DNA from 3 places in the Paenirhodobacter huangdaonensis genome. Region 1 is predicted to be linked to each of the others. Evidence: riboswitches for the same ligand, from Rfam matches in the RefSeq annotation. Region 1 holds a riboswitch; each other region holds the start of a gene.

Region 1 (9,407 bases):
CGCGGCCCGAAGACGCGCGGGATGCGGGCGGTATAGGGGTTGTCCTCGGGCGCCTCCTCGCGCGCCGCAAGCGCCGCGGCGCCGGTCTCGAAAAGCTGGGCAAGGGTCGGGAAGATGTCGCGGAAGAGGCCCGAGACCCGCAGCGTCACGTCGATCCGCGGCCGGCCGAGCAGCGCCGCCGCGATCACCTCGACCCCGGTCACCCGGCCCGATTGCGCGTCCCAGACCGGCTTCAGCCCGGCAAGCTGCAGCGCCATGGCGAAATCCTCGCCCGCGGTGCGCATCGTGGCCGAGCCCCAGAGGTCGACGACCAGCCCACGCGGCCAGTCGCCGTGGTCCTGCAGATGGCGGCGCAACAGCTCCTCGGCGTGCTTGACCCCCTGCGCATGGGCGGCGGGCGTCGGCACCGCGCGCGGATCGACGGAAAAGAGGTTGCGCCCGGTCGGCAGCACGTCCGCGCGCCCGCGCGCCGGGCTGCCCGAGGGGCCGGGCGCGACCCGCCGGCCGGCGAGCGCCGCGATCAGCCCCGCGCGCTCGGCCGCGCCACAGGCGCCCCGGCCGAAGACATGAAGCCCGTCGCCAAAGCGGCTTTCCTTCAGGTCGCAGACGAAGCGGTCGATGCGGGTGATCGCCTCGGCGGGGCTCGCGCCCGCGGGCAGGCCGAGGTCCTCGGCCACGCCACTCGCCGCCGCCGCGTCGCGGATCGCGCCGATCAGCCGGTCGCGCCGCGCCGGGTCGAGCCCGTCGGCGGTCGAATATTCATCGAGCAGCGCCTCGAGCCCGGCCAGCCGCTCGGGCAGCGCCGCCTCGCTCAGCGGCGGCGGCAGGTGGCCGAGCGTGACCGCGCCCAGCCGGCGCTTGGCCTGCGCCGCCTCGCCCGGATCGTTGACGATGAAGGGATAGATCACCGGCAGCGGGCCCAGCAGCGCCTCGGGCCAGCAGGCCTCTGACAGCGCCACCGCCTTGCCCGGCAGCCATTCGAGCGTGCCATGCGCCCCCATGTGCACGAGCGCGTGCAGCCCCTGCGCCCGCAGCCAGAGGTAGAAGGCGACATAGCCGTGCCGCGGCACCCGGGCGAGGTCGTGATAGTCGGCGTCACGCGCCGCGACCTCGCCGCGCTCGGGCTGCAGGGCAAGCAGGACCCGGCCCCGGCGCAGCGCGGCGAAGTGGAAGGCGCCGTCCTGGCAGGCGGGGTCCTCGGCCGGCGTGCCCCAGGCGGCGGCCAGATCGTCGCGCAGCGTTGCGGGCAAGGTGGCAAGCGCCGCCTGATATTCCGCGAGCGGCCAGCTCAGCCGCGCGGTCGCCAGCGCTTCGGCCCCCGGCCCCGGCGCAACGTCGTAGCCCCCGGCCAAAAGGTCATCGAGCAGTGCCCCGGTCGAGGCAAGCGCATCAAGGCCCACGGCATGGGCCATCTGCCAGCTCCGCCCCGGATAGGTCGACAGCAGCACGGCAAGCTCGCGCGCCGCGGCGGGGATCGTGGCCAGCCGGTGCCAGGCCGCAACCCGCGCCACCAGCGCGGCAATCCGGTCGGGCGCGGGCGCGTGGATCAGCCGGGCGTGCTCCAGCACCGCGTCGCGCGCAGCCGGCGCCTTGAACGAGACGAGGCCGGCAAAGATCCGGCCGTCGACCTCGGGCAGCACCACATGCATCGCCAGATCGGCGGGCGACAGGCCACGCTCGGCCACGGCCCAGTCGGCGCGGGCGGCGGTCGACAACGCGCCCTGGAAGACCGGCACATCAAGCCCGTCGAAGGGCGTGCGCCCCGCCGCCCCCTGCGCTGAAAAGGCGGTGAGGTTGACCACCGCGACCGGCGGCGCTGCGGCCAGATGCGGGGCGAGCCAGTCGGCAAAGCCCGGCGTCTTGAGCGAGGGGGCAAAGCAGGCCGTTGCCTGAAACCCCGCCGCGCGCAAAGCGTCGATCAGCGCCGCGACCGGCGCCATGTCGGCCGCCGCCAGCCAGGCGCGGTAACAGGGGATCAGCACCCACGGCCCCGCGCCATCGCCCGCAGGCGCGCGGGTCACCCCCGCCTCGGGCGTCCAGAAGCCGAACTCGGGCAGCGCCGCCGGCGCGTCGGGCGCGGGCGCGGGCAGGCCCGCGGCGCGGGCAAGGTGGCACAGCGCCGCGCGCGCGGCCTCGGCCCCGCCCGCATCGCACAGCGCCGCAAGGGTGGCAAGCGTGTCCGCAGGCAGGGTCGAGGCCTCGGCCAGCCGCGGATCGGGCCGGCCATCGGCGGGCAGAACGGCCAGCGCCATGCCCCGCCGCCGCGCCAGATCCTGCACCGAGGCGAGGCCGTAGGGCCAATAGCCCTCGCCGCCGATCAGCCGGATCAGCACCGCCTTCGCGCCGCCCAGCGTGCGCTCGAGATAGGTATCGACCGAGACCGGATGGCGCAGCGCGGCAAGCGGCGCGAGCCGCAAGGGCGGCAACGTCCCCGCCGCCGCATGCCAGCCCTCCGCGAAAGCGCCAAGATCGGAATCCGAGAAGGACAGCACCACCAGATCCGCGGGCGATTGCCCGAGATCGGTCGGCACCTCGGTCTCCTCGAGCCCGTGGCTTTCGCGGAAGATGACATGCATCAGGCGCCGGCCTCGCTCAGCGCGGCGCGGATCGCCGCGGCGTCGACATCGGCGCGCTCGGCGATCACCACGAGGGCCGAGCGGCGCGGATCGGCGCCCCAGGGCCGGTCGAACTGCCGCCGCACCCGCGCGCCGACCGCCTGCACCAGAAGCCGCATCGGCTTGCCGGTGACCGCGACATGGCCCTTCACCCGCAGGATGTTGCGCTCGGCCGCCAGCCGCTCGATCGCGGCGACAAGGCGGTCGGGATCGACGACCTCGGGCAGATCGATCACCACCGTGTCGAAATCGTCATGCTCGTGATCGCCATGGCCGTCGTGATGCGAGGGGCGCGCGGCGAGGTCATCCTCGGCCGCGGCGGCAAGCCCCAGCACCACAGCCGGGTCGATCGCGCCCTCGACCATCGGCAGGATCGGCAGCGGGCGCGGCGCCTCGGCCTCGATCGCGGCGCGGGCGGCGGCGAGCCCCGCCTCGCCGGCGAGATCGGCCTTCGACAGCAGCACGATATCGGCGCAGGCGATCTGGTCCTCGAACACCTCGGACAGCGGCGTCTCGTGGTCGATGCTGTCATCGGCGGCGCGCTGCGCATCGACCGCGGCCAGATCCGGGGCAAAGCGCCCGGCCGCCACCGCCTCGGCATCGGCCACCGCGATCACCCCGTCGACGGTGATCCGCGAGCGGATCGCCGGCCAGTCGAAGGCCTTCAGCAGCGGCTTCGGCAGCGCAAGGCCCGAGGTCTCGATCAGGATGTGGTCGGGGCGCGCGGGCCGGGCCAGAAGCGCCTCGATCGTCGGGATGAATGCGTCGGCGACGGTGCAGCAGATGCAGCCGTTCGCCAGCTCGACGATGTTGTCGAGCGGGCAGTTCTCGTCGGCACAGGCGCGCAGGATGTCGCCGTCGACGCCCACGGTGCCGAACTCGTTCACCAGGATCGCCAGGCGCCGGCCCTGCGGGTTCGCCATCAGGTGGCGGATGAGCGTGGTCTTGCCGGCGCCGAGAAAGCCGGTGATCACGGTGACGGGGATCTTGGTCAGGTCGGTCATGGTCACTCCTGCGGGGGGATGCGGGCAAGGCTTTGCCTGCGGAAGATCTCGGGGCGGTCGCGCCAGGGCACGAGTCCGTCGGCGCTCGCCGCATAAAGCGCGGCGCCGGAGAGGATCTCGGCGGCGGTGTCGGGGCTCAGGCGGCCGTAGACATAGCTCCACTTGCCCGGCGCGCTCAGCGCCACGGCACAGCCCTGCGCACAGGCCGAGAGGCACTCGACACCCCGGATGCGCAGCCCCTCGGGACAAGGGCCACCGGCCAGCGCGGCCAACAGCACGGCACCGGGGCGCGGCCCCTCCCCGGGGTCCTCGCCCGCCCTGCGGCAGGTGGTGCAGACATGAAGCGTCGCGGTCATTGCCCGTCCTTTCCAGTTCGCGAAAGGGGGCTGGCCAAGGGATCGACGGGCACAGGCGGGCGACCGGCAATCCACCCGGTCGCGGCACACCCCGTCCGCCCGTAATCGTCAGCGCTGGCAGGTCTCCCGGCTTGCGGATCCAGGGTTTCCCCAACGGGCGCCCACCTTCCCGGCCAAAGGCCAGTGGCTTGGGCGACCTTTCCGGTCACGGTCGCGGGGGCGGCTGCGCTTCAGGCCCGGCAAGGCCCTATCGCATTCCCTCTTCGCCTGTCGTAGGACAGGAACCAGCGCGCCGCCACCAGAGGCCCGGGCGCGCGATTTGTCAAGCCGAAGGAGAGCCGCGATGACGCCCGAGAGCGAAGCCGACGCCGCCCGCCATGCCGCGAAGATGGCCAGGAAGAAGGCCGCACGCGACCGGATGATGGCGACGAAGACCGGCGAGAAGGGGTTGATCATCGTCCATACCGGGCCGGGCAAGGGCAAAAGCTCGTCGGGCTTCGGGATGATCCTGCGCGCCATCGCGCATGACATGCCCTGCGCCGTGGTGCAGTTCATCAAGGGCAGCTGGGACACCGGCGAGCGGCGCCTGATCACCACGCATTTCGGCGATCTGTGCCGCTTCGTCGCCTCGGGCGAGGGCTTCACCTGGGAAACCCAGGACCGCGCGCGCGACATCGCCGCCGCCCGTGCCGGCTGGGAGAAGGCGAAGGAACTGATCCGCGATCCGGAAATCCGCATGGTGCTGCTCGACGAGATCAACATCGCGCTGCGCTATGGCTATCTCGACCTCGATGAGGTGCTGGCCTTCCTGCGCGACGAAAAGCCCGAGATGACCCATGTCATCCTGACCGGCCGCAACGCCGCCGAGGCGCTGATCGAGGCCGCCGATCTGGTGACCGAAATGACGCTGGTCAAGCACCCGTTCCGCGCCGGCATCAAGGCCCAGCCGGGCGTCGAGTTCTGAGCCCGGACCCCCGAGGTATTTCGACCAAGAAGAAAAGGAATTCTCAACCTTGCCCTGCAAGAATCGATCTGCGGTACAGGGAGAGGTCCCGATGACCGCCCAGGAAGAAAGCGCCGCGTCTCCCCCGCTCCGGCGGCCCGAGGCGCGGCGCCGCTCAGGGAAGTTCCGCCTGTCATTCTTCTTGGCCCCAAATACCTCCGCCGGAGGCTCCCGCATTCTCGGCCGCGCGACGGCGGGAGGCCGGGGATGACGGCGCTGATGATCCAGGGCACGGGCTCGAATGTCGGCAAGTCGATGCTGGTTGCCGGGCTGTGCCGGGCGGCACGGCGGCGCGGGCTGAGCGTCGCGCCCTTCAAGCCGCAGAACATGTCGAACAACGCGGCCGTCACCGCGGACGGCGGCGAGATCGGCCGGGCGCAGGCGCTGCAGGCGCGCGCGGCGGGGCTGTTGCCCGCCACCGACATGAATCCGGTGCTGCTGAAGCCCGAGAGCGAGACCGGGGCGCAGGTGATCGTGCAGGGGCGGCGGCGCGCCGTCACCGGGGCACGCGACTATGCCACCTTCCGCGCCGGGCTGATGGGGGCGGTGCTCGAAAGCTTCGGCCGGCTCTCGGCGGCGCATGATCTTGTCCTCGTCGAGGGCGCGGGCAGCCCGGCCGAGGTGAACCTGCGCGCGAACGACATCGCCAACATGGGCTTTGCGCGCGCGGCCGGGGTGCCGGTGGTGCTGACGGGCGACATCGACCGCGGCGGGGTGATCGCGCAGATCGTCGGCACCCAGGCGGTGCTCGACCCGGCCGACGCGGCGCTGGTGCGCGGCTTTCTGGTGAACAAGTTCCGCGGCGACCCAAGGCTCTTCGACGACGGCTATCGCTTCATCGAAGCACGCACCGGCTGGCCCGGTTTCGGCGTGCTGCCCTGGTTTTCCGCGGCGCATCGGCTGCCGGCCGAGGATGCGCTCGACCTCGCCTCGGGTCCGGCCTCGGGCGGGGTGAAGATCGCCTGCCTCGCCTTCTCGCGGATCGCGAATTTCGACGACCTCGACCCGCTCGCGGCCGAGCCGGGGGTCGAGCTGGTGATGGTGCGCGCGGGCGAGCCCATCCCGGGCGATGCGCGGCTTGTCATCCTGCCCGGCACGAAATCGACGCGCGGCGATCTCGCCTTCCTGCGCGCGCAGGGCTGGGATATCGACCTCGCCGCCCATCTGCGCCGCGGCGGCGCTGTTCTGGGCATCTGCGGCGGCTATCAGATGCTGGGGCGTGTGATCGCCGATCCCGAGGGGATCGAGGGACCGGCGGGGGAAAGCCCCGGGCTGGGCCTTCTCGACGTGACCACGGTGATGACGCCCGAGAAGCGGTTGCGCCGGGTTTCGGCGCGCCATGCCGGAACGGGGCTGTCGGTCGCAGGCTATGAAATCCATATCGGCCGCACCGAGGGGCCGGACCGCGCCCGCCCCTTCGCCGATATCGCCGGCGCGGCGGAGGGGGCGATCTCGGCCGACGGGCGGGTGAGCGGCAGCTATCTGCACGGGCTCTTTGCCGCCGACGACTTCCGCGCAGCTTTCCTCAGCGGGCTGGGCATTGCCGCCTCGGGGCGCGGGCACGAGGCCGGGGTCGAGGCGGCGCTCGAGGCGCTCGCCGATCACGTCGAGGCACATCTCGACGTGGGCGGGCTTTTCGCGCTGGCGCGTTAGCGGGCGAGGGCGGCGCTCAGCCGGTCCCATTCCGCCACGCCGCCGGGCAGGCCAAGGCGCAGCCAGCTCGGCGACCACGGGAAGATCCGCGACCAGATCCGGGCGCGGGCAAGGCCTTCCTGTGCCGCCGGCGCATCGGGCGTGGCATAGGTGCGGAAAAGCGCCGTGCCGCCGACGAGCGACCAGCCCGCCCCTTGCGCCAGGGCGTCGAGACGGGCGGTCTCGGCCGCGAGCCGGGCGATGGTCGCGGCGCGCCAGGGCGCATCGGCAAGCGCGGTCCGGCCGATCTCGAGCGCCGGGCCCGAGACCGGCCAGGGCCCGGCGGCGGCCTCGAGCGCGGCAATGGTCACCGCATCGGCGAAGACGAAGCCGAGGCGCACCCCGGCAAGGCCCCAGAACTTGCCGAAGGAGCGCAGAACCGTCAGCCCGTTGGTGCCGGCATGGGCGGCGACGGAGAGGTCCGGCACCGGGTCGGCAAAGCTTTCGTCGACCACCAGCCGGCCCACGGCGCCCGACAGTGCCAGCAGATCGGCGGGCGCATGGGCCTGGCCGTCGGGGTTGTTCGGATTGACGACGGCGGCAAGATCGGCACCGGCAAGGTCGGTCAGCCGCGCCACCTCCTCGACCTGCCAGCCGGCGGCGCGCAGCTGCGCGGCATGCTCGTTATAGGTCGGCGCCAGCACCCGGGCGCGCCCGGGCGGGCCAAGGCGCGGCAGCATCTGAATCGCCGCCTGCGCCCCGGCCAGCGCCACGCCCGGCGCTGCGGTGCCGAAGGCCGCCTGCGCGGCGGCAAGCAGCGCGGCCTTCGCCGGGGTCGTGGGCAGCGCCGTCCAGACCTCGGGCGGCAGCGGCGGCAGCGGATAGGGCGCGCGGTTGATCCCGGTCGAGAGGTCGATCCAGCCGGTGCCGCCAAAGCGTGCCCGCGCCGCATCCAGATTGCCACCGTGATCGCGCATCAGATCCCCCAAACTGCGGCCACCGCGAGGAGAATCCCGAGCCCCGCCATCGCCCGGCGGTAAAGCGCAAGGCCACGGGCAAGGTCAAGCGGCGCCGGGTCCGGGGCGGCGCCGTTCAGCCAGGGCTCGGCCGCCACCGTGGTGCCATAGATCCGCGGCCCGGACAGGCGCACGCCAAGCGCCCCGGCAAGCGCCGCCTCGGGCCAGCCGGCATTGGGCGAGCGGTGCGCGCGGGCGTCGCGCACCATCACCGCAAGCGCGCGGCCGGGGGCGCGCGAGACCAGCGCGAAGATGACCCCGGTCAGCCGCGCCGGGATCAGGTTCGCGACATCGTCGATCCGCGCCGCGGCCCAGCCGAAGGCCTCGTGCCGCGCGGTGCGGTGGCCGATCATCGAATCGAGCGTGTTGATCGCCTTGTAGGCGGCAATCCCCGGCAGCCCCGCCACCACGCCCCAGAAGAGCGGCGCGGTGATCCCGTCCGAGCTGTTCTCGGCCAGGCTTTCAAGGGCCGCGCGGGCAACGCCCGCCTCGTCGAGCGCCGCGGGATCGCGGCCGACGATCATCGACACCGCCTGCCGCGCGGCGCCAAGGTCGCCGGCGACCAGCGGCCGGGCGACCGCGGCGACATGGTCGTGCATCGAGCGGATCGCGACGAGCGGCCAGGCCAGCACGCCGCCGATCACCACGCCCAGCGGCCCCGCCGGCAGCAGCGCCTGTGCGACCGCCCCCGCCCCCGCCGCAAGCGCGATGGTGGCGAGCGCGGCAAGGACGCCGCGCGCCCGCCGTGCCGTGCCCTCGCGGTTCAGCCGGCGGTCAAGCGTCGCGATCAGCGCGCCGAGCCAGGTGACCGGGTGGCCGATGCGGCGAAACAGCGCGTCGGGCCAGCCGAACACCAGGTCGATCGCGCAGGCGATCAGCATCATCGCGGCAAAACTCATCTCTCTCCTCCGGTGAAGCGGCGGATGCCGGTGAAGCCCGCCGCGCGCAGCACCGCCCCTGCCCCCGCGGGCAGGGTGCCCGGCACGAAGAGGAAGGCGCGGGCGGCGCCGGTATGGGCAATCGCATACCCCGCGGCCCCAAGGGCGCCGGCGATCTGGGCCGAGGGATCGCCCACGGGGCCGCGCAGCGCAAGGGTGCGGCGTGCGCTTTCGCTGGCAAGTGCCGCCAGGGTGGGCAGATCGCCGCCCCGGGCCCAGAGCCGGGCGAGGTCTGCGATATCGGGAAAGGCCACGTCGCGCGGCTCGGTCCGGCGCGGCGGGCCCCAGAAACCGCCGACCGCATGAAACCGCGGCAGCGCCGGCAGATGCGCCAGCGTCCGGCCCTCACGCGAGGCCCACAAAAGCCGCGCGGGGGCCGCGAACATCAGCGGGTCCGAGGCGCCCTCGGCCGCGATGCAGGCACGGGCGAGCCCCTCGGGCGGGCCCTGCCAGCCCGCAAGCCGGGCGAGCGCCACCAGCGCAGCCGTCGAAACCCCGGTGCCCATGCCGGGAGGCGCGAGCGGGCGCAGCGCCACACGGCCGGGCAGCGGCAGGCTAAGCCGGGCGAGCAGCGCGCGCGCCTGCCCCGGCGGCGGTCCGCCGTGCAGCATCAGCCCCCGCCCGCCGTTCGCCTGCGCCACGACGCCGAGCGACGGGCAGGGCAGCGTGATCAGCGCCACCGGCCCGTCGGGGCCAAGCCGGCCCTGAAGGAACTCGCCGAAATGGCCCGGAACGTGCAGGCTCCCCCTCATCCGCAAACCCGGTTCACGCCGGCGACCGACCAGCCGCCGCCGGGCAGCGCCAGCAGCCGGGTGAGCGACAGCGGCGCCACCTGAAAGGCAA
Region 2 (9,407 bases), on a different contig from region 1:
CCGGGGGTCCGGGGGCAGCGCCCCCGGCCGGCACCGGTCACGACCGCCCGTCACAACGCGCAGGACACACAGCCCTGCACCTCGGTCCCCTCGAGGGCCATCTGCCGCAGGCGGATGTAATAGATCGTCTTGATCCCCGCCTTCCAGGCATGGATCTGCGCGCGGTTGATGTCGCGCGTCGAGGCCGTGTCCTTGAAGAACAGCGTCAGCGACAGCCCCTGATCGACATGCTGCGTGGCCGCCGCATAGGTGTCGATGATCGCCTCGGGCCCGATCTCGTAGGCGTCGCGATAGAACTCGAGGGTCTCGTTCGTCATGTAGGCGGCCGGGTAATAGACCCGGCCGATCTTGCCCTCCTTGCGGATCTCGATCTTCGCGGTGATCGGATGGATCGAGGAGGTGGCGTTGTTGATGTAGCTGATCGAGCCGGTGGGCGGCACTGCCTGCAGGTTGCGGTTGTAAAGCCCGTCCGCCATCACCGCATCGCGCAGGCGCCCCCAGTCCGCGCGGGTGGGCACCGCAACACCGAAGCGCGCGAAAAGCGCGGCGACGGTCTCGGTCTCGGGCAGCCAGTCGCGGATCACATATTTCCCGAAGAAACTGCCATCGGCATATTTCGATTTCTCGAAGCCCGCGAAGCTGCGTCCGCGTTCGCGCGCCAGCGCATTCGAGGCGCGCAGGCAATGATAAAGCACTGTCGCGAAATAGATATTGGTGAAGTCGATGCCCTCGGGGCTGCCGTAATGGATGCGCTCGCGGGCAAGAAAGCCGTGCAGGTTCATCTGCCCCAGACCGATCGCATGGCTCTCGTCGTTGCCGCGCCGGATCGAGGGCACCGAGTCGATCGCCGACATCTCGGAGACCGCGTTCAGCGCCCGCACCGCGGTCTCGACCGTGGCGCCCAGATCACCGCCATCCATCGCCCTGGCGATGTTGAGCGAGCCGAGGTTGCACGAGATATCGGTGCCGAGGTGGCGATAGCTCAGGTCGTCGTTGAACGCCGACGCCTCGTTCACCTGCAAGATCTCGGAACACAGGTTCGACATGGTGATCCGCCCCGCCACTGGGTTCGCCCGGTTCACCGTGTCCTCGAACATGAGATAGGGGTAGCCGCTTTCGAACTGGATCTCGGCGAGCGTCTGGAAGAAGGCGCGCGCGTTGATCTTGCGCTTGCGGATCTTCGGATTGTCGACCATCTCGCGGTAGCGCTCGGTCACCGAGATCTCCGAGAAGGGCTTGCCATAGACCTTCTCCACGTCATGCGGCGAGAACAGATACATCTCCTCGTTGCGCTTCGCGAGTTCGAAGGTGATGTCGGGGATGACGACGCCAAGGGACAGCGTCTTGATCCGGATCTTCTCGTCGGCATTCTCGCGCTTGGTGTCGAGAAAGCGCAGGATGTCGGGGTGATGGGCGTTCAGATAGACCGCCCCCGCGCCCTGTCGGGCGCCGAGCTGGTTGGCATAGCTGAAACTGTCCTCGAGCAGCTTCATCACCGGGATGACGCCCGAGGACTGGTTCTCGATCCCCTTGATCGCGGCGCCCTGCTCGCGGATGTTGGTCAGCATCAAGGCCACGCCGCCGCCGCGTTTCGACAGCTGCAGCGCCGAATTGATCGCGCGGCCGATGCTTTCCATGTTGTCCTCGATGCGCAGCAGGAAGCACGAGATCAGCTCGCCACGCTGCGCCTTGCCGGCATTGAGGAAGGTGGGCGTCGCCGGCTGGAACCGGCCCGCCAGCATTTCGTGCATCAGCCGCAGCGCCAGTGCCTCGTCGCCGCGGGCGAGCGTCAGCGCGACCATCACCACCCGGTCCTCGAAGCGTTCGAGGTAGCGCTTCCCGTCGCGGGTCTTCAGCGTATAGCTGGTGTAATACTTGAACGCGCCGAGGAAGGTCGGGAAGCGGAACTTGACCCGGAAGGCGGCGTCCCAGATCCGCGGGATGAAGGCGGCATCATATTGCTCGAGGACATCGGCCTCGTAATAGCCCTCCTCGACCAGATAGCGCAGCTTTTCCTCGAGCGAGTGGAAGAACACGGTGTTCTGGTTCACGTGGCTCAGGAAATACTGCCGCGCCGCCATGCGGTCGGCCTCGAAGCGGATCCGGCCCGCGTCGTCGTAAAGGTTCAGCATCGCGTTCAGTGCGTGATAGTCGAGCCCCTGCCATTCGGCGGGCACTGCCTGCGCCGGGGCGGCGTCGCTCAGATCGCGGTCGAGAATTGCGTCTTCCAAAACCTGTCCAGTCCTTCTGTGACACGGGCGATATCGGTGGGGGTGCCGGCCAGCTCGAAGCGATAGAGCACGGGCACCGCGCATTTCTGCGCCACGACATCGCCGGCAAGCGCGAAGAGCGCGCCGAAATTGCGGTTGCCGCTGGCGATCACGCCGCGCAGCTGCGCGCGGGTCTCCGGGTCGTTCAGAAACCGGATCACCTGCCTCGGGACGGCGCCGCGCCCGGCCCCGTCGGCATAGGTCGGCGTTACCAGAACGAAGGGCACGCGGGGGGCGGGCATCGGCGCCTCGGCCGCGACCGGGATCCGGTCGGCGGGCAGGCCGAGCGCGCGGATGAAACGCGCGGTATTGCCCGAGCGCGAGGAGAAATAGACAAGCCCGCCCATCCGATCGGCCCCGGGGCTCAGACCAGCGCCGCGATCTTGTCCGGACGGAACCCCGCCCAGTGATCGTCGGCCGTCATCACCACCGGCGCCTGCCGATAGCCGAGCTCGGTGACCCGGGCGAGCGCCTCGGCATCCTCGGTCAGATCGACGAGGTCGAAGGCAAGGCCGCGGGCGGCCAGCGCACGGGTGGTGGCGGTGCATTGCACGCAGGCCGGTTTCGAATAGACGGTGATGCTCATCTCGGGTCCCTTGTCTGTGCCATGGGGCGCGGCAGGATCAGGGACGCGGGCAGATGCGGACGCGCCGCATTGCACAACGCCTCCGGGCCCACCGACCGGTTCGTCTCTTGCGTCCTGGCAGGTCTCCTGGCTCGCGGTTCGATCGCCTCCCCCTCCTTCCCGGCGCAATGCGCCAGTGGATCAACGGGGTCGGCTCACCGCTCACAGTTGCGGGGGCAGCGCCGGTCTCGCACCGGCTTCCCTTTTCACCCGCGACGAGTCGCGGGCACCAAGACAACACGATCTAGACAGATTATCAGCAGGCATGTCAACATCTGGAAGGCTGCCGCGCCCGGCGCCCGGCACGGCTTCTCCGCCGACAGGCGGATGGACGACCGTGGACGATCCCAAAGGGCATCCTCCGGCGACCGCCTGCCGCACCCCTGCCCATGCCGCGGATCGACAGTCGATCGGCGCGCCCCACCACAGGCGCGACAGGGGGCAGACATTTCAGAGAGATTTGAGACGGTGCACCGCGCCGGGTGAAGATGGGAACCATATCTACGCCATAGCGCTCCCTTAAGCTTGGCTCGAATCTTCGAAGTATTCGGCCGCCCCGTGTCAATCGAAGCTTGGACTGTGGCGGCGTGCTTCCTGGATCAGCCAGTTCGCGAACATCTGGAGAGGCCCTTCGCTCAATCGTATCGGCTCCGGCAAGATGAGGCAGAAGGTTTTGGCGATCAATATGCCATCGGGCCAGGGCGCAACCAGGCGACCTTCCGCCAATTCGGGTTCGACATAGAGGCGCGGCACAAGCGCGACGCCGAGACCGGCCAACGCGGCTTCGATTTGCATGGAGTGAAGATCATAACGGGCACCAACTGCGGGATTGGTGAGCGCGATCCCGGTTTGCTGTGCATAGCGTTGCCAGGCGTCCGGATTCTGGCGGCGATGGAGTCGCGGCAGCGCATCGAGGGCTGCCGCAGGGTCCCGGCCCCCGATCAGCGCCGGATGGCAGACCGGAACCAGCACCTCATGCAGCAAGCGGTGCGTCCGCATGCCCGTCCACGCAGGATGCTCAAAATGGATGGCAGCATCGAACCCGCTGCCGGCGAGAACGAATGGCTCCATCCGTTCCGCAAGATGCAGGGTGATATGCGGATGCCGCTCCTGGAACGGCTTCAGACGCGGGATGAGCCAACGCGTGGCGAAGGTCGGCAGGATTGCGATGTCAAGGCTCGCGCCATCGCCGGGCTGCCCCATCAGATATTGGCTGTCACGCTCCAGCCGGTCGAGTGTCTCGCGGACCTGAGCCGCATAACGCTCTCCATTCGGCAAAAGCCGGACGCGATTGCCGGCTCTCTCGAACAGCGTGACGCCGAGGAAGGCTTCCAGCCGGCCGATCTGCCGACTGATCGCCCCTTCGGTCAGGGCCAGTTCGTCGGCTGCGCGGGCGAAGCTGCCATGACGCGCCGCCGCTTCGAATGCCATGAGTGCGGAATTGCTGGGAATCTTGCGGCGCATAGCGGTTCCTGAGGGGGGACTCGGCAATCGATCTGCCGTCACCTTGATATTAGGTCACTGAAGCATGATCCATTGTCGATATATCGGTATGGATTGGCAGTCTATCATGAAAAAATATCAACGATAAACAAGACCGGAAGGACAATCCTCCGGTCGAAGGTGGAATAATGATCTACACGGTGGAATGCAGCTTTGCCGATCCCGGCAGCGAGGCGGAATGGAACGATTTTTACAGCCTGGACAAGCTGCCAGCCCTCATTTCGGTGAGCGGCTTCCACACCTCGCAGCGGTTCAAGGCGCTGAGCGGTGGCTGCCCGGTCTATCTCGCCCTTCATTCGATCGGCGGCCTCGACATCCTGACGGGTGCGGAATACCGCCAGAAGGGCGGCGGCAATTTCGCACGCTGGCAACAGCACATCACCGACTGGCACCGGAACCTCTATGACGGCGTCGACCGCGCGCCGGGTATTGGTGAGGGCGAATATCTGGCGTTGAGCGCCACAGGCCCCGCACCTCTGATCCGGCTGGGCCTCACCCCCTATGCGATGCAGGCGATCGCTATGGAGAGGTTCCCGGAACACCGCTGGCTCGCCAAGATCGAGCGCGGCAACATGCCTGACATCGAGCATCTGCCGGAAGGCGCCCATGTCTATGTGCCGATGACGGCGCAGTTGACGAGCGACGGTGACGCTGCTGCGGGGAAGGCACGGTAGATCGCGATGCCGAATGTCACGATCTATATTCCCGCAGACAGGATGCCGCCGGACGCAGCGCTCGCAGATCTCACGGAGCAATGCACCGAACTTTGCACCGGCATTCTCCGGGCCGCATTGGCGAACGTGCATATTGTCTATGTCGCTGTCCGGCATGGCCGGGGCCACCCCGCTTTCGCGGAAATCCAATACCGCCTTGAGCCATTTCGGACGCCGCCAGTCATGGCGCAGTTCATGGCGGGACTGGACGACGCCATAAGGCGCAACACCGGCCTCACCGCGCGCATCCGTTGCTTTGGCTATGAAGCGTCGAACATTCACGCGCGAAACTAAGCTGATGACTGGAGAACACGATGTCTAAGCTTACATTACCGACCCGAAACGTCGGTGACTTAACGATCACCGCCGTCAGCGATGGCCATCTCCACGCCAGTTTCGATTTCCTCGCGAATATCGACCCGGCCGATGCCGCCCGCATGCAGGCAAATGCGGGGATAACGGATCACACCTCGATCCATATCAACTGCTACCTGGTGCGTGGAGGCGGTCGCACGGTGCTGATTGACGCCGGAGCAGGCGGGTTCAAGCAGTGGGGCGGCCGATTAAAAGCCAATCTGCTGCATGCGGGCATCCACCCTTCCGAGATCGACGCGATCCTTTTGACGCACGCCCATCCCGATCATGTCGGGGGGCTGATGGACGCGTCAGGCGAAGCCGTCTTCCCGAACGCCGAGCTTGTCGCCCACCACCTCGAAGTCGCGTTCTGGCAGGATGACGGCAATCTGAACCGCGCACCCGAGCGCGCCCGTGGCAACTTCCTCGTGGTCCGTCAGGCGCTCGACGGCTATCGCGACAGGCTGCGCACCTTCGAGGGCGGCGAGGTGTTTGCCGGTATGACGGCGGTTCCGCTTCCGGGGCACACCGCCGGGCACACCGGCTACCGTCTCGAATCCGGCGGCCAGAATCTGCTGGTCTGGGGAGATATCGTCCATTTCCCGGAGATTCAGATTCCGCGCCCTGACGTGTCGATTGCGTTCGATCAGGATGCGCATCTCGCCGCCGAAACACGAACGAGGCTGCTGGACATTGCCAGTTCGGAAAACCTGCTGATCGCGGGAATGCATCTGGGTGAATCCGCTTTCGGACATATCGTGCGAACAGCAAACGGGACGTATGCTGTCTCCTATGAAAGATGAAAGTGGTTCAGTGACCTGACCTCCGCGTCTTGGCATCTTGGCGCGCAGGAAGGCGGTCACGGGGACCTTCAACGGAAAAATTACCCCGGTAAAATTTGCAGGTGGGAATATCGGGTTATGGGCGGAAACCCGTTCGCCAAAAGAGCCTTCAAGGGAAAATTTGGTGCACCCGACAGGATTCGAACCTGTGGCCTCTGCCTTCGGAGGGCGGCTTTTGTGCTATTGTTCATGTTTTGTTGATGTTTTATACCCGGTTTCGTTCCACTTCAAACGCGCCATATACAGCTCAATCTGTTACCTGTAACAGTTACCTCGGCCATCTGGACACAGGGCCCAGGCACCACCACGCGCTCGACGCTGCCCCGCGCGCACGGCATTGGCGTCGACCGATTGCCCGACATCGCGGCCGGCACTGGCGGCGCGGATCGCCTGATCGCGCTGCGCGCTGGTGCCGAGGGTCTGCGCCGCGATGCGCGCCGCCTGCCCGGCGGCTGATTGCCAACAGAGGGAGCAGTGAAATGTGCGGGCGTTTCGTCGATCCGAACCTACGGAACACCGAGGCCGAGATGTCGCAGATCAAGATCGCCCCGTTCCCCCGGCGCTACAACGTCAAGCCGACTGACGAGGTGGTGATCCTTGCAAAGCACCCGCTGACGGCGCTCACTGCACGCTGGGGCCTGATCCCGTCCTGGTTTGCCGGCAACGACCCGAAAGACTGGAAGGCGACCACTTTCAATGCGCGGATCGAGGACGCGGAGCACAAGCCGACCTTTCGGCAGGTCTGGCGCCACGGGCGCTGCCTGGTCCCCGTGGGTGGGTTTTACGAATGGACCGGTCCGAAGGGGCACCGCCAGCCGCACTTCTTTCGCTCGGCCGGAAATGAGGAGGACCTGTTCCTTGCCGGGCTGGCAAGCCGCTGGCACGACCTGTTGACCTGCACGATCATGACCCGCGCCGCGACTGATGCGATGGCAGGACTGCACGACCGGATGCCGGTGATCCTGAACGCAGACGAGCGCGAAGCTTGGCTTGGCAATTCCGATGGCGCGGGCCTTGGCGACGGGGCCAGGCTCGTGCATCACCCCGTCCGATCTTTTTCGATGCACGATGACGGGCCCGAGCTGATTGAGGCAATCGACGACTGATGGCGTGGGCCACGGCAGGACGACTTAGGAGCGGCAGCAGTTCAGCGGGGCTGGCGGCCAGCGAGGGCGGCCCGTCATGGCCTGAGGCCCACCGGCAGCCGAGGGCGGGGAGCGGCCATTCGCTGCCTGAGCTCCTGCCCCGGCAGCTGAGGGCGAAAGCGGACTTTCGCTGCTCGCTTCACATATGACCGTGATGCGCTGAAAACGACCTCGGCAGAGTGTAGTGGACGGCTCAAGCCGACTGGAGGGCCGTCGCACAGACCGCTGTCGTTCGTCCTCAACGAATTCCTCTACCCCGACAAATAGCCTGCCTACGATCGAACACTTGCGCCATGAAAAAGACGTTGCACTATGAGGTATCCCGAGTGCTACGCTGGCGAAAGCGGCACTCCAGTGTAAAGAGGCGGGAATCGTGGACAAAAAGAAGACCTGGGCGTCCTTTGAAGAGCGAGTGAGAGCGATCGCGGGCTACGCATACGGCAGAGAATGTAGACCTGAGCGTATCGGCGGGATCAATATTGATGGCGTCGTAAAAGTTCGACCAGATTATTGGATCCTAGTCGAAATCACGGAAGAGCGAAATCTGGAGAAAGTCCGCCGTGACGTTACAACAAAGCTGGTGCCAGCAAAGCACACCTTGATGGCAAAGGGCATCTTTGCGCAGTTGGTTAACGTTCTAAGTAAAGAACCAACCGAAGGCATGAAGGACATCGGGAAGGATAACTTCGCTTCCGTTGTATCAGTCGAAAGCTTGGCAAAGATCTTTTTCGACCATTCGCGCTATCAAATCGCTCGGAGCATTTCCGCATTTGGCAGTGCGGTCAATCCAGCAACCGGAGAACGAGACACAACGCAATTCGTGCACGTCAAGTACTACGATGAAACAAACGAGCGAGAAGTCGGAATTGAACAGATTTCTAATCTTCTGAAAGCTAGAAAAAATGTTGTATTGATCGGAGAATTCGGTAGCGGGAAAAGTCGTTGTGTTGAGCAGGTGTTTCTTGAGTTATCGAAAAACAGTGATGAGCTCACTTTCCCACTGTCAATCGATCTGCGCGATAGCTGGGGATTGAAGAAGACCCGCGAGATGATCCGGCGCCATTTCTCAGATCTCGGGCTTCCAGAAATGGAAGGGGATGCAATAAAAGCGTATAACGCCAAGGCATTTATTGTTCTGATGGATGGTTTCGATGAACTCGGCTCTCAGGCGTGGACGAGTGATCCAAAGAAACTATCCGAAATGCGGCACGAAGCAATGTCCGGAGTGCGTGAGGCTGTGCGAGATAGCGCCGGAGGAGTACTAGTGGCGGGCAGAGAACACTATTTTGCGTCCAAGGCAGAAATGTTCTCCGCTCTTGGGATGAATCCGAAGGAGGCGATCATTATCCGAAGTAGACCTGAGTTCTCAGAGAGCGAAGTCGCCGAGTACTTCCAGAACATCGAAGTAGATGTAGACCTTCCGCGCTGGCTTCCGCGGCGGCCTCTGATCTGCCAAACTATTTCGTCGTTGGATGAGGCGGTACGCGACGAGATGTTCTCGTCGTCTAGTGACCAGCTTGACTTTTGGAAGTACTTTATAGACCAGCTTTGCATGCGGGACGCGCGCATCCACATTTCATTCTCACCGGAGACGATTTATGGCGTGTATCTCAAACTTGCGAGAGCGTCTCGAGCGAAACCTGGTAATGTTGGGCCTGTCACCTTGGACGATTTGGAGGCTGCGTTCGAGGCAGTGGTTGGCTCCAAGCCGAGCGAACAAGCGGCTGTCATGCTTCAACGCCTTCCAAGCCTAGGGCGCGTCGACAACGACAGTCCTGACGTTCAATTCGTCGATATGTATATACTTGACGGGTTTCGCGCTGTTGACCTTTCAAGGTCACTGGCTTCCACCAATGAAGAGCGGATCGCGATGGCGTCTGAGGCCTGGCAGAATAGCCTGAGGGAGTTGGGTCAGCGACTGCTCGCACGGGACGCATCGGTGACGTCTGGCAACT
Region 3 (9,407 bases), on a different contig from region 1:
GTCGCGTGCAGCCCGATCATCTCGGCCGGGCTGCGGCGATAGGCGCGGGCAAAGCGGCGGTTGGCATAGAGGATGTGCAGCTCGCTGTCGAAATGCGCGATCCCCGCCGGCACCTCGTCGGCGATCAGCGCCAGACGCTCCTCGCTCAGCCGCAGCGCGCGGGTGCGCTCCTCGACCTGCGCCTCGAGCTGCACCGCGCGGTTGCGCCGGGCGGTGACATCGGCACAGGTCGACAGATAGCCGCCCGACGCGAGCGGCCGCCCCACCGCCTCGATCACCCGGTCCATCGGCTTGGCCAGTTCGATCTGGATCCGCTCGGCGCGCCGCGCGCCGGCCATCCGCCCGCGCACCAGCACCGCTGCATCGCCCGGGCCATAATCGCCGCGCTCGGCAAAGCAGCGCACGAAGCTTTCATACGCCGCCCCCGGAAAGGCCAGCGCCGCGGGCAGGTCGTGCAGCTCGAGAAAGCGCCGGTTCCAGGCCAGCAGCCGGAACTCGGCGTCGAAGACGGCAAAGCCCTCCTCGAGTTCATTCAGCGCCTCCTCGAGCGGCACCGACAGGCCGGGGCGCACGGGTCTGTTGTCCATCTCGATTCCGATCGGTTCTCCTCCACCGCGGCCAGCATGCAACATCCCCCGCCCCGTTCAAAAGCCTGAAGCGCCGCGCGTCACATTTCGATACAATTCGACAAAACTTGCGCAACACCTGCATGAGCTAGTGCCGGATGCAGCCGGGGTCGGAGGGGCCCGGGCTGCGCACGGGAGGACCCGTCACCGGATCTCAGGGCCAGCGGCCGGCCGCCTTCCGCACGCGGAAGGCCGCCCTGCGCAAGGCGCCGCCGGACCGTCCCCCGGCCCCGAGACAGACGACCGGAGCGGCCCCCGCCCGGTCCCGACGGCCCCGCGGGGCATGACGAGAAAGGCACGAAGATGACGGAACTGACGCAGGCCTGGGGCGTGACGACGAGCGGATGCCGCCGCGCCGTGGTGATCGGGGCGGGCTCGATGGGCGCGGGCATCGCCGCGCAATTCGCCAACGCCGGCGTTCCGGTCGACCTGCTCGACATCCCGGCCGAGGGCAACCGCAACGCCCGCGCCGAGGCGGGCATCGCCGCGCAGCTGAAGGCGGGCGGTTTCGCCGGCCCGGGCCCCGCGGCACTGGTGCGCCCCGGCAACGTCGAGGATGACATCGCCCGCGTCGCCGAGGCCGACTGGATCATCGAGGCGGTGATCGAGAACCTCGAGGTCAAGCGCGCGCTCTTCGCCAAGATCGCGCCGCTGCTGGCGCCGGGCGCGGTGGTGTCGTCGAACACCTCGACGATCCTGCGCGAGCTGCTGACCGAGGGCTTCGGCGCCGAGTTCGCATCGCGCTTCGCGATCTCGCATTTCTTCAACCCGCCGCGGCACATGGCGCTGCTCGAGCTGGTCGCCGAGGACGGCGGGCCGGCGCAGGCCTTCATCCGCAAGGCCGGGCGCGCGGTGCTCGGCAAGACGGTGATCGACTGCCGCGACACCCCCGGCTTCATCGCCAACCGCATCGGTTGCACCTGGATGTCGATCGCCATGGTCGAGGCGTTGCGCCTTGGCCTGACGATCGAGGAGGCGGACGCCGTGCAGACCGCCTTCGGCATCCCGCGCACCGGCGTCTTCGGCCTGTCGGATCTGGTCGGCGTCGACATGATCCCGAGCATCTGGGGCTCGCTGATGGGCGAGCTGCCCGCCGGCGACGCGATCAACCGCTTCGACCTGCCGGCGAATGCGCTGGTCAGGGAGATGATCGCCAAGGGTCGCTTCGGCCGCAAGTCGGGCGCGGGCTTCTACCGCAAGGCCGCCGATGGCAGCCGCGAGGTGATCGACCCGGCAACCGGCGAGTATCGCGCGGTGCAGACCGTGGCGGTGCCCGGAGGCGGCAAGGATCTGGCGGCGCTGCTCGCCGATCAGGGCAAGCTTGGCGCCTATGCGCGCGAGGTGCTGGGCGAGGTGCTGCGCTATGCCGCGGCCCATGTCGCCGAGATCTCGACCGGCCCCGCCGCGCTCGATGCGGCGCTGGAGCTTGGCTTTGCCTGGCGCAAGGGTCCCTTCGCCATCGCCCAGAGCCTCGATGCCGCCAGCCGCGCCGCGCTGAACCTGCCGGCGATGCCCGCGGTGGTGAAGGACGCCGCGGCGCAGGACCCGCTCGACCGGGCGAAGGCGGCGGGCGCGAAGCTTGCCGGCAATGCCTCGGCGAGCCTGTGGGATCTGGGCGATGGCGTCGGCTGCCTCGAACTCACCACCAAGATGAACGCGGTCGACGACGGCGTCTTCGACATGATCGAGGAGACGCTGGGCCGGATGGGCGGCGCGGTGAAGGCGCTGGTGGTCGGCAACCACGACCCGCGCGCCTTCTCGGCCGGCGCCAACCTCGCCCGCTTCGTCGAGATGATCGAGAGCGCGGACTGGGACGCGATCGGCGGCTTCATCGCCCGCGGCCATGCGCTTTACCCGCTGCTGCGGCAGGCGCCGGTGCCCTCGGTCGCGGCGGTGCAGGGGATCACGCTCGGCGGCGGCTGCGAGCTGACGCTGCATTGCTCGGCCCGCGTCGTGCATCTCGAGGCGAAGATCGGCCTGCCCGAACACACGCTTGGCATCCTGCCGGGCTGGGGCGGCTGCACCCGGCTGACCGCGCGGCTTGGCGCGGCGAAGGCCTTCGCGGCACTGACCCAGCCGCGCCCGGCGGGCTCGGCCCGCGAGGCGGTGACGCTTGGCTTCCTCGATCCCACGACGACGCAGGTGGTGATGCACACGGATGACCGGATCGGCGCGGCGATGCAGACTGCGCTCGCGATGATCGACGGCTACGAGGCGCTGGCGCCCGAGCGGATCACCACCGGCGGTGCCGAGGAGGCCGAGGCGATCCTCGCGCCGCGCCGCGAGATGGTGGCGGCGGGCAAGCTCTCGGCGGCCGATCTCGCCGTGCAGGCGCACATCGCCTCGGTCATCACCGGCGGCCCGCTCGGCGGCGAGCTGGCCGAGGAGGACCTGCGCGCACTCGAGGCCCGCGCCTTCGTCGAGATGATGCAGGTGCCGCTCACGCTTGCCCGCATCAAGCACATCCTCGAGACCGGCAAGCCGCTGAGGACCTGATCAGACAACCTGCGGCCGGGCGCCCTGCCCGGCCACCCCAAGGGAGGACCCATGGAGCACAACATCTACAACATCGGGGGCGAAAAGACCCCGGCGAACTATCTGCCGATCACGCCGCTGAGCCTGATGGACCGCTCGGCCAAGGTCTATCCGGACCGGCTTGCGGTGGTCTACGAGGGCGTGCGCCGCACCTGGGGGGAGACCTATGCGCGCTGCCTGAAGATGGCCTCGGCCCTGTCGAAGCGCGGCTACGGCAAGGGCGACACGATCTCGATCATGGCGACCAACATCCCCGAGATGTTCGAATCGCATTTCTCGGTGCCGATGGCCGGCGCCGTGCTGAACGCGATCAACACTCGTCTCGATGCCGAGGCCGTGGCCTTCATCCTCAGCCATGCCGAAAGCAAGGTGATCTTCGTCGATCCGGAATTCGCCGAGATCGTCGACCGCGCCGTGCACATCGCGCGTCCGCGCGACCTGCTGGTGGTCGACATCACCGACCCGGCCTTCGGCGCGGCGCGCAAGATCGGCCAGATCGGCTATGAGGAGCTGCTCGCCGAGGGCGACGCCGATTTCCGCTGGATCCGCCCCGATGACGAATGGGACGCGATCACGCTGAACTACACCTCGGGCACCACCGGCAACCCGAAGGGCGTGATCTACCACCACCGCGGCGCGCATCTGAATGCGCTCGCGAATGTCGTGTCGTGGCACATGGCGGACCGGCCGGTCTATCTGTGGACGCTGCCGATGTTCCATTGCAACGGCTGGTGCTTCCCCTGGACCATCGCCGCTTCGGCGGGCGTCGCGGTCTGCCTGCGCGCGGTGCGCGACGAGCCGATCTATCGGCTGATCAAGGAAGAGGGCGTCACCCATTTCTGCGGCGCCTCGGTGGTGCTCGCGATGCTGGTGCACGCCCCGGCCGAAATGAAGGACGGCCTGCAGAAGGGCGTCAAGGTGCTGACCGGCGGCGCCCCGCCGCCCGCGATCATCATCGAGAAGATGGAGGCGCTCGGCTTCGACGTCACCCATGGCTATGGCCTGACTGAGACCTACGGCCCCGGCGTCACCTGCGCCTGGCACGAGGAATGGGACGGGCTGTCGCTGCCCGAACGCGCGAAACTCAAGGCGCGCCAAGGCGTGCGCAACCACGCGATGGAAGAGATCATGGTGGCGAACCCCGACACCCAGGAGCCGGTGCCGGCCGATGGCGTGACGATGGGCGAGATCTTCATGCGCGGCAACAACGTGATGAAGGGCTATCTGAAGAACCCCTCCGCCACCGACGAGGCCTTTGCCGGCGGCTGGTTCGCCTCGGGCGACCTCGGCGTGATGCATCCCGATGGCTATATCGAGCTGAAGGACCGCTCGAAGGACATCATCATCTCGGGTGGCGAGAACATCTCCTCGATCGAGGTCGAGGACGTGCTCTACAAGCACCCCGAGGTGATGGAGGCAGCCGTCGTCGCCCGCCCGCACGAACGCTGGGGCGAGACGCCCTGCGCCTTCGTCAAGCTGCGCCCGGGCTCGGAGGTGAGCGACAAGGAGCTCATTGCCTTCTGCCGGCAGAACATGGCGCATTTCAAGGCGCCGAAGACGGTGGTGTTCGGCGAGCTGCCGAAGACCTCGACCGGCAAGGTGCAGAAATTCGTGCTGCGCGACCGGGCGCGGGCGATGGAGCTGCAGTCCTGAGGCCGCAGCCTGCGGCGACAGACCAAGGGGGCCCGCGCGGCCCCCTTTTTCGTGGTGCCGCCGCCGCGGCATCCGCCCGCCCGCTGCCCTGCGGTATTTCCGCATCGCCGGCTCACCCGGCGCTCGCACCGGCTCACGGGCGCTTGACAGCGCCGCCCCCGATCGCGCAAGACGAACGCGCCTCGGTTCCGGGCCCAAAGTCCGGATGAAAAGGGAATGCGGTGCGCCTTCGGGCAATGCCGCAGCTGCCCCCGCAACTGTAAGCGGCGAGCGAAGACGGTAACTGCCACTGGGGCGATCCCCCGGGAAGGCCCGTCCGAGCCCAGACCCGCAAGCCAGGAGACCTGCCGCGGCACTCACCCTTGTCCGATGCGGGGCGCATCAGGTCAGCGGCCATCCGCAGTGGTGATTGTCGCCGTCTGCGGGATCTCCCGTCAGATTTCGTGTCACAAGGGGCCCTGCCCCGTCCTGAGGGAGTTCCGCATGCAACCGCTGCGCATCTCGCTGCTTCTCACCACCGCCCTCGTCGCCGCGCAGCCCGCCGGCGCCGAGGACACCACCGCACTCGACGAGATCACCGTCTCGGCCAATCTCGAGGCCACCGGCACCGACCGCACCGGCGCCACCGTCACCGTCGTCACCGCCGACGCGCTCGCGCAGGCCGGCGACACCCGCGTTGCCGATTACCTCGCGCGCCTGCCCGGGATCTCGGTGAACAGCTCGGGCCCGATCGGCACCACCGCCTCGCTCTATCTGCGCGGCGCACCGGCGCAATACATCCCCGTGCTGGTCGACGGCATCGAGGTGGGCGACCCCGCCGCGACCCAGGGCGCCTATGACTTCGGCACGCTCTCAACCGCCGATGTCAGCCGCATCGAGGTGCTCGAGGGCTCGAACTCGGCGCTTTACGGCTCGCAGGCGGTGGCCGGGGTGATCAACATCACCACCAAGCGCGCGACGAAACTTGGCACCGAGCAGTCGGTCGCCGCCGAATACGGGCAATATGCCACCCGCAAGTTCAGCTATTCGGTCGCCACCAAGACCGAGAATGCCGAGGCCGCGCTGACCTATTCGCATATCTCGACGCATGGCTTCTCGGCCCGCGACGAGAACGACGGCAATTACGAGGCCGACGGCTATCGCGCCAACCGGCTCAGCTTCTTCGGCCAGTACACCTTCGCGAACGGGCTGACGCTGGGCGCGAATGGCTTTGCCGAGAAGAGCCGGGGCGCGTTCGACGATTACGAAGGCGACGTCGCCGGCACGCCGGGCGATGACTATTCCACCCGCGACAGCAAGGGCGCGCGTGTCTTCGCCGATTTCGTCACCGGCACCGTCGCCAACACGCTCGAGGCGACCTGGTTCGACAGCGACCGGCAATCGTGCTCGAACGGCTGGTGCGACCCGTTCGACGGCACCCGCACCAAGTTCGGCTATCAGGGCGCGACCGATCTTGGCGCCACGGCGCGGCTCGCCTTCGGCGCCGACACCACCAAGGAGAAATCCGGCAGCGCCTCGACCCGCACCAACGGCGTCTTCGGGGAGCTGAACTGGGCCGCGGCGGAAAAGCTCGACCTGACCTTCTCGCTGCGCCACGACACCCACAGCGATTTCGGCAGCTTCACCTCGGGCCGGATCGCGGCGGTCTACCGGCTGCAGGACGACCTGCTGCTGCGCGCCTCGCTTGGCAACGGCTTCCGCGCCCCCTCGCTTTACGAGCTTTTCAGCGTCTATGGCGACCCGGAGCTGAAGCGCGAGGACAGCCAGAGCGCCGACATCGGCATCGAGAAACGCTGGGGCGAGACCGCAAGCCTGCGCGCCACTGCCTTCTATCTCGACGCCAAGGACCTGATCGGCTGGGATTACGCCGCCACCGCCTGCGGTCAGGCCTGGGGCTGCTATGCCCAGGTGCCGGGGCATTCGCGCCGCTCGGGGCTGGAGCTTGCCGGCCATTACCGGGTCTCGCCGCGTCTCGATCTGGCCGCGGCCTATACCTATACCGACAATTCGGTCTCGACCGGCTGGGCCGCGGTCGCGCATCATGACCTGACCGTCACCGCGACCGGCGCGATCACCGAGGCGCTTTCGGGCGACATGTCGGTGCATTACGTCGCCGACCGGCCCGACGGGATGGAGGATTACGCGGTGGTCAATGCCTCGCTCAGCTACGACTTCGGCGCCGGGCGGAGCGGCTATCTGCGGGTCGAGAACCTGTTCGACAAGGAATACCAGACGAACAAGGGCTATGGCACCTCGGACCGCGCCTTCTACGTCGGGCTTCGTGCGTCGTTCTGAGCGGCATAAGGGCTGGCGGGCGCTTGCGCTTGCCGCCGCGCTGATGCTGGCGCCACCCGCCGCGGCCGAGATGCCGCGGCGGGTGGTGTCGATCAACCTGTGCACCGACCAGCTCGCGATGCTGCTCGCCGCGCCCGGGCAACTGGTTTCGGTGTCGAACCTCGCCCGCGACCCGCTCGCCTCGGCGATGGCCGAACGCGCCGCGGCCTATCCCGAGAACCACGGCCTTGCCGAAGAGGTGTTCTCGCTGCGCCCCGATCTGGTGCTGGCCGGCACCTTCACCAGCCCGGCGACGACGGGTCTGCTGCGCCGCCTTGGCGTGCCGGTCGAGACCTTCGCCCCCGCCTCCGACATGGCGGCGGTGCGCGCCGAGATCCTCGCCATGGGCACCGCCCTTGGCCGTGACGAGGCCGCCCGCGCGATGGTGGCACAGTTCGACGCCGACCTTGCCGCGCTGCGCGCCGATCCCGCCACCGGCCCGCGCGCCGCGCTCTACTACGCCAACAGCTATTCTCTGGGCGACAAGACGCTTTCGGGCCAGATCCTCGCCGCCGCCGGGTTCCGCAATGTCGGTGCCGAGGCGGGGCTGAGCATCGGCGGCACCCTGCCGCTCGAGGTGCTGATCCTCGCCCATCCCGATCTCATCGTCTCGGGGCAGCGCTATCCCGGCGCCTCGCGCTCGGAAGAGGTGCTCGACCACCCCGCGCTCGCCGCGCTCGGCACCGCCTCGGCGCGGGCGGCGATGGCGGATCGTGACTGGATCTGCGGAACGCCCTATGTTCTGCGCGCCGTGCGGGCGCTGCGTGCCGCCCGCGACGGCCTGACGGAGTGACCATGCGCCTGCCCTATCCCGCGCTTCTTGCCGCGCTCGGCCTTGCCGGCGCCCTGCTGTTCCTCGCCTCGCTGCTGGTCGGCCCGGCGGCGATCGGGCTGTCGGACAGCCTCGCCGCGCTGATCCATGGTCAGGGCGAGGCGGTGACGCTGGTGATGCGCGAGGTCCGGCTGCCGCGCGCGATCCTCGGCGCGGCGATCGGCGCGGCGCTCGGGCTGTCGGGCGCGCTGCTGCAGGGGCTGTTGCGCAACCCGCTGGCCGAGCCCGGGCTGATCGGCACCTCCTCCTCGGCCGCGCTCGGCGCGGTGCTGGCGATCCAGACCGGGGTCTCGGCGGCCTTCGCGCTGGCCCTGCCGCTTGCCGCACTTGCGGGCGCGCTTGCCTCGGTCGCGGTCCTGCTGCTGCTGTCGGGCCCGCGCGGCTCGACGCTGACGCTGATCCTTGCGGGCATCGGGATCTCGTCGCTGGCCACCGCCACCACCGCGCTGATCCTGAACCTCTCGCCCAACCCCTTCGCCGCGAACGAGATCATCTTCTGGATGATGGGTTCGCTTGCCGACCGCTCGATGCTGCATGTGCAGCTGGCGCTGCCCTTCCTCGGCCTTGGCGCACTGCTGGCGATCCCCGCCGCGCGCAGCCTCGATGCGCTGACGCTGGGCGAGGATGCCGCGGCCTCGATGGGGGTGAACCTGCGCCGGCTGCGGCTGCTGACCGTGCTTGCCGCGGCGCTGATGGTCGGCGCCGCGACCGCGGTTGCCGGCGCCGTGGGCTTTGTCGGCCTCGTCGTGCCGCACCTGCTGCGCCGCGCCTGCGACGCGCGGCCCAGCCGGCTGCTCGCCGCCTCGGCGCTTGGCGGGGCGGCTGTGGTGCTGGCGGCCGATGTCGCGGTGCGCCTGATCGCCCCCGATCGCGACCTGAAACTGGGCGTGCTGACCGCGATCGTCGGGGCGCCCTTCTTCCTGCACCTGATCGTGCGCACCCGGCAGGAGGGGCTGTGATGCGCCTTGTCCTCGAGCATCTGACCGCCCGCCGCGGCCCCCGCCCGGTGCTGCATGACATCTCGCTGACGCTGGCCGAGGGCGAATTCGTCGGCCTGCTCGGCCCGAACGGCGCGGGCAAGACCACTCTGTTGCGCGCGGCGCTTGGGCTCTTGCCGGCCGAGGGGCACTCCTCGATTGCCGCACTGCCGCCGGCCGCGCGCGCCCGTGCCGCGGCCTTCCTGCCGCAGGGCCGCGAGATCGCCTGGCCGATGCCGGTCGAGACGCTGGTCGCGCTTGGCCGTCCCGGGCGCCGGCCCGAAGACACCGCCGCCGTCGCCCGCGCCATCGACCGGCTCGGCCTTGCGCCGCTGCGGCCGCGCCGCGCGACCGAGCTTTCGGGCGGCGAGCAGGCCCGCGTGCTGCTCGCCCGCGCCCTCGCGCAGGAGGCGCCGCTGCTGCTGGCCGACGAGCCCACCGCCGGGCTTG

The links. A riboswitch is a leader RNA that binds a small molecule or an ion and turns the genes downstream of it on or off. The one in region 1 is predicted to bind cobalamin.
Region 2: linked by a shared signal. The riboswitch ahead of nrdH (glutaredoxin-like protein NrdH) and the one ahead of EOW66_RS07165 (DUF1636 family protein) in region 1 are both predicted to bind cobalamin.
Region 3: linked by a shared signal. The riboswitch ahead of EOW66_RS02705 (TonB-dependent receptor plug domain-containing protein) and the one ahead of EOW66_RS07165 (DUF1636 family protein) in region 1 are both predicted to bind cobalamin.

The regions. Positions count from the first base shown of each region.
Region 1 covers NZ_SAVA01000003.1:326,050-335,456, forward strand. Annotated here, with positions in the region: gene cobN (cobaltochelatase subunit CobN) at 1-2,576, opposite strand, end outside; gene cobW (cobalamin biosynthesis protein CobW) at 2,576-3,619, opposite strand; gene EOW66_RS07165 (DUF1636 family protein) at 3,622-3,975, opposite strand; cobalamin riboswitch at 4,075-4,278, opposite strand; gene cobO (cob(I)yrinic acid a,c-diamide adenosyltransferase) at 4,319-4,939, shown strand; gene EOW66_RS07175 (cobyric acid synthase) at 5,186-6,631, shown strand; gene cobD (threonine-phosphate decarboxylase CobD) at 6,628-7,587, opposite strand; gene cbiB (adenosylcobinamide-phosphate synthase CbiB) at 7,587-8,525, opposite strand; gene EOW66_RS07190 (propanediol utilization protein) at 8,522-9,316, opposite strand; gene EOW66_RS07195 (histidine phosphatase family protein) at 9,313-9,407, opposite strand, start outside.
Region 2 covers NZ_SAVA01000009.1:78,890-88,296, forward strand. Annotated here, with positions in the region: gene nrdE (class 1b ribonucleoside-diphosphate reductase subunit alpha) at 51-2,132, opposite strand; gene nrdI (class Ib ribonucleoside-diphosphate reductase assembly flavoprotein NrdI) at 2,201-2,617, opposite strand; gene nrdH (glutaredoxin-like protein NrdH) at 2,635-2,856, opposite strand; cobalamin riboswitch at 2,956-3,144, opposite strand; gene EOW66_RS15095 (LysR substrate-binding domain-containing protein) at 3,457-4,359, opposite strand; gene EOW66_RS15100 (sugar ABC transporter) at 4,527-5,072, shown strand; gene EOW66_RS15105 (hypothetical protein) at 5,079-5,405, shown strand; gene EOW66_RS15110 (MBL fold metallo-hydrolase) at 5,426-6,268, shown strand; gene EOW66_RS15115 (SOS response-associated peptidase) at 6,787-7,413, shown strand; gene EOW66_RS15120 (hypothetical protein) at 7,826-9,407, shown strand, end outside.
Region 3 covers NZ_SAVA01000001.1:558,693-568,099, forward strand. Annotated here, with positions in the region: gene EOW66_RS02690 (hybrid sensor histidine kinase/response regulator) at 1-587, opposite strand, end outside; gene EOW66_RS02695 (3-hydroxyacyl-CoA dehydrogenase/enoyl-CoA hydratase family protein) at 930-3,122, shown strand; gene EOW66_RS02700 (acyl-CoA synthetase) at 3,174-4,814, shown strand; cobalamin riboswitch at 4,981-5,180, shown strand; gene EOW66_RS02705 (TonB-dependent receptor plug domain-containing protein) at 5,298-7,109, shown strand; gene EOW66_RS02710 (ABC transporter substrate-binding protein) at 7,153-7,941, shown strand; gene EOW66_RS02715 (FecCD family ABC transporter permease) at 7,950-8,939, shown strand; gene EOW66_RS02720 (ABC transporter ATP-binding protein) at 8,936-9,407, shown strand, end outside.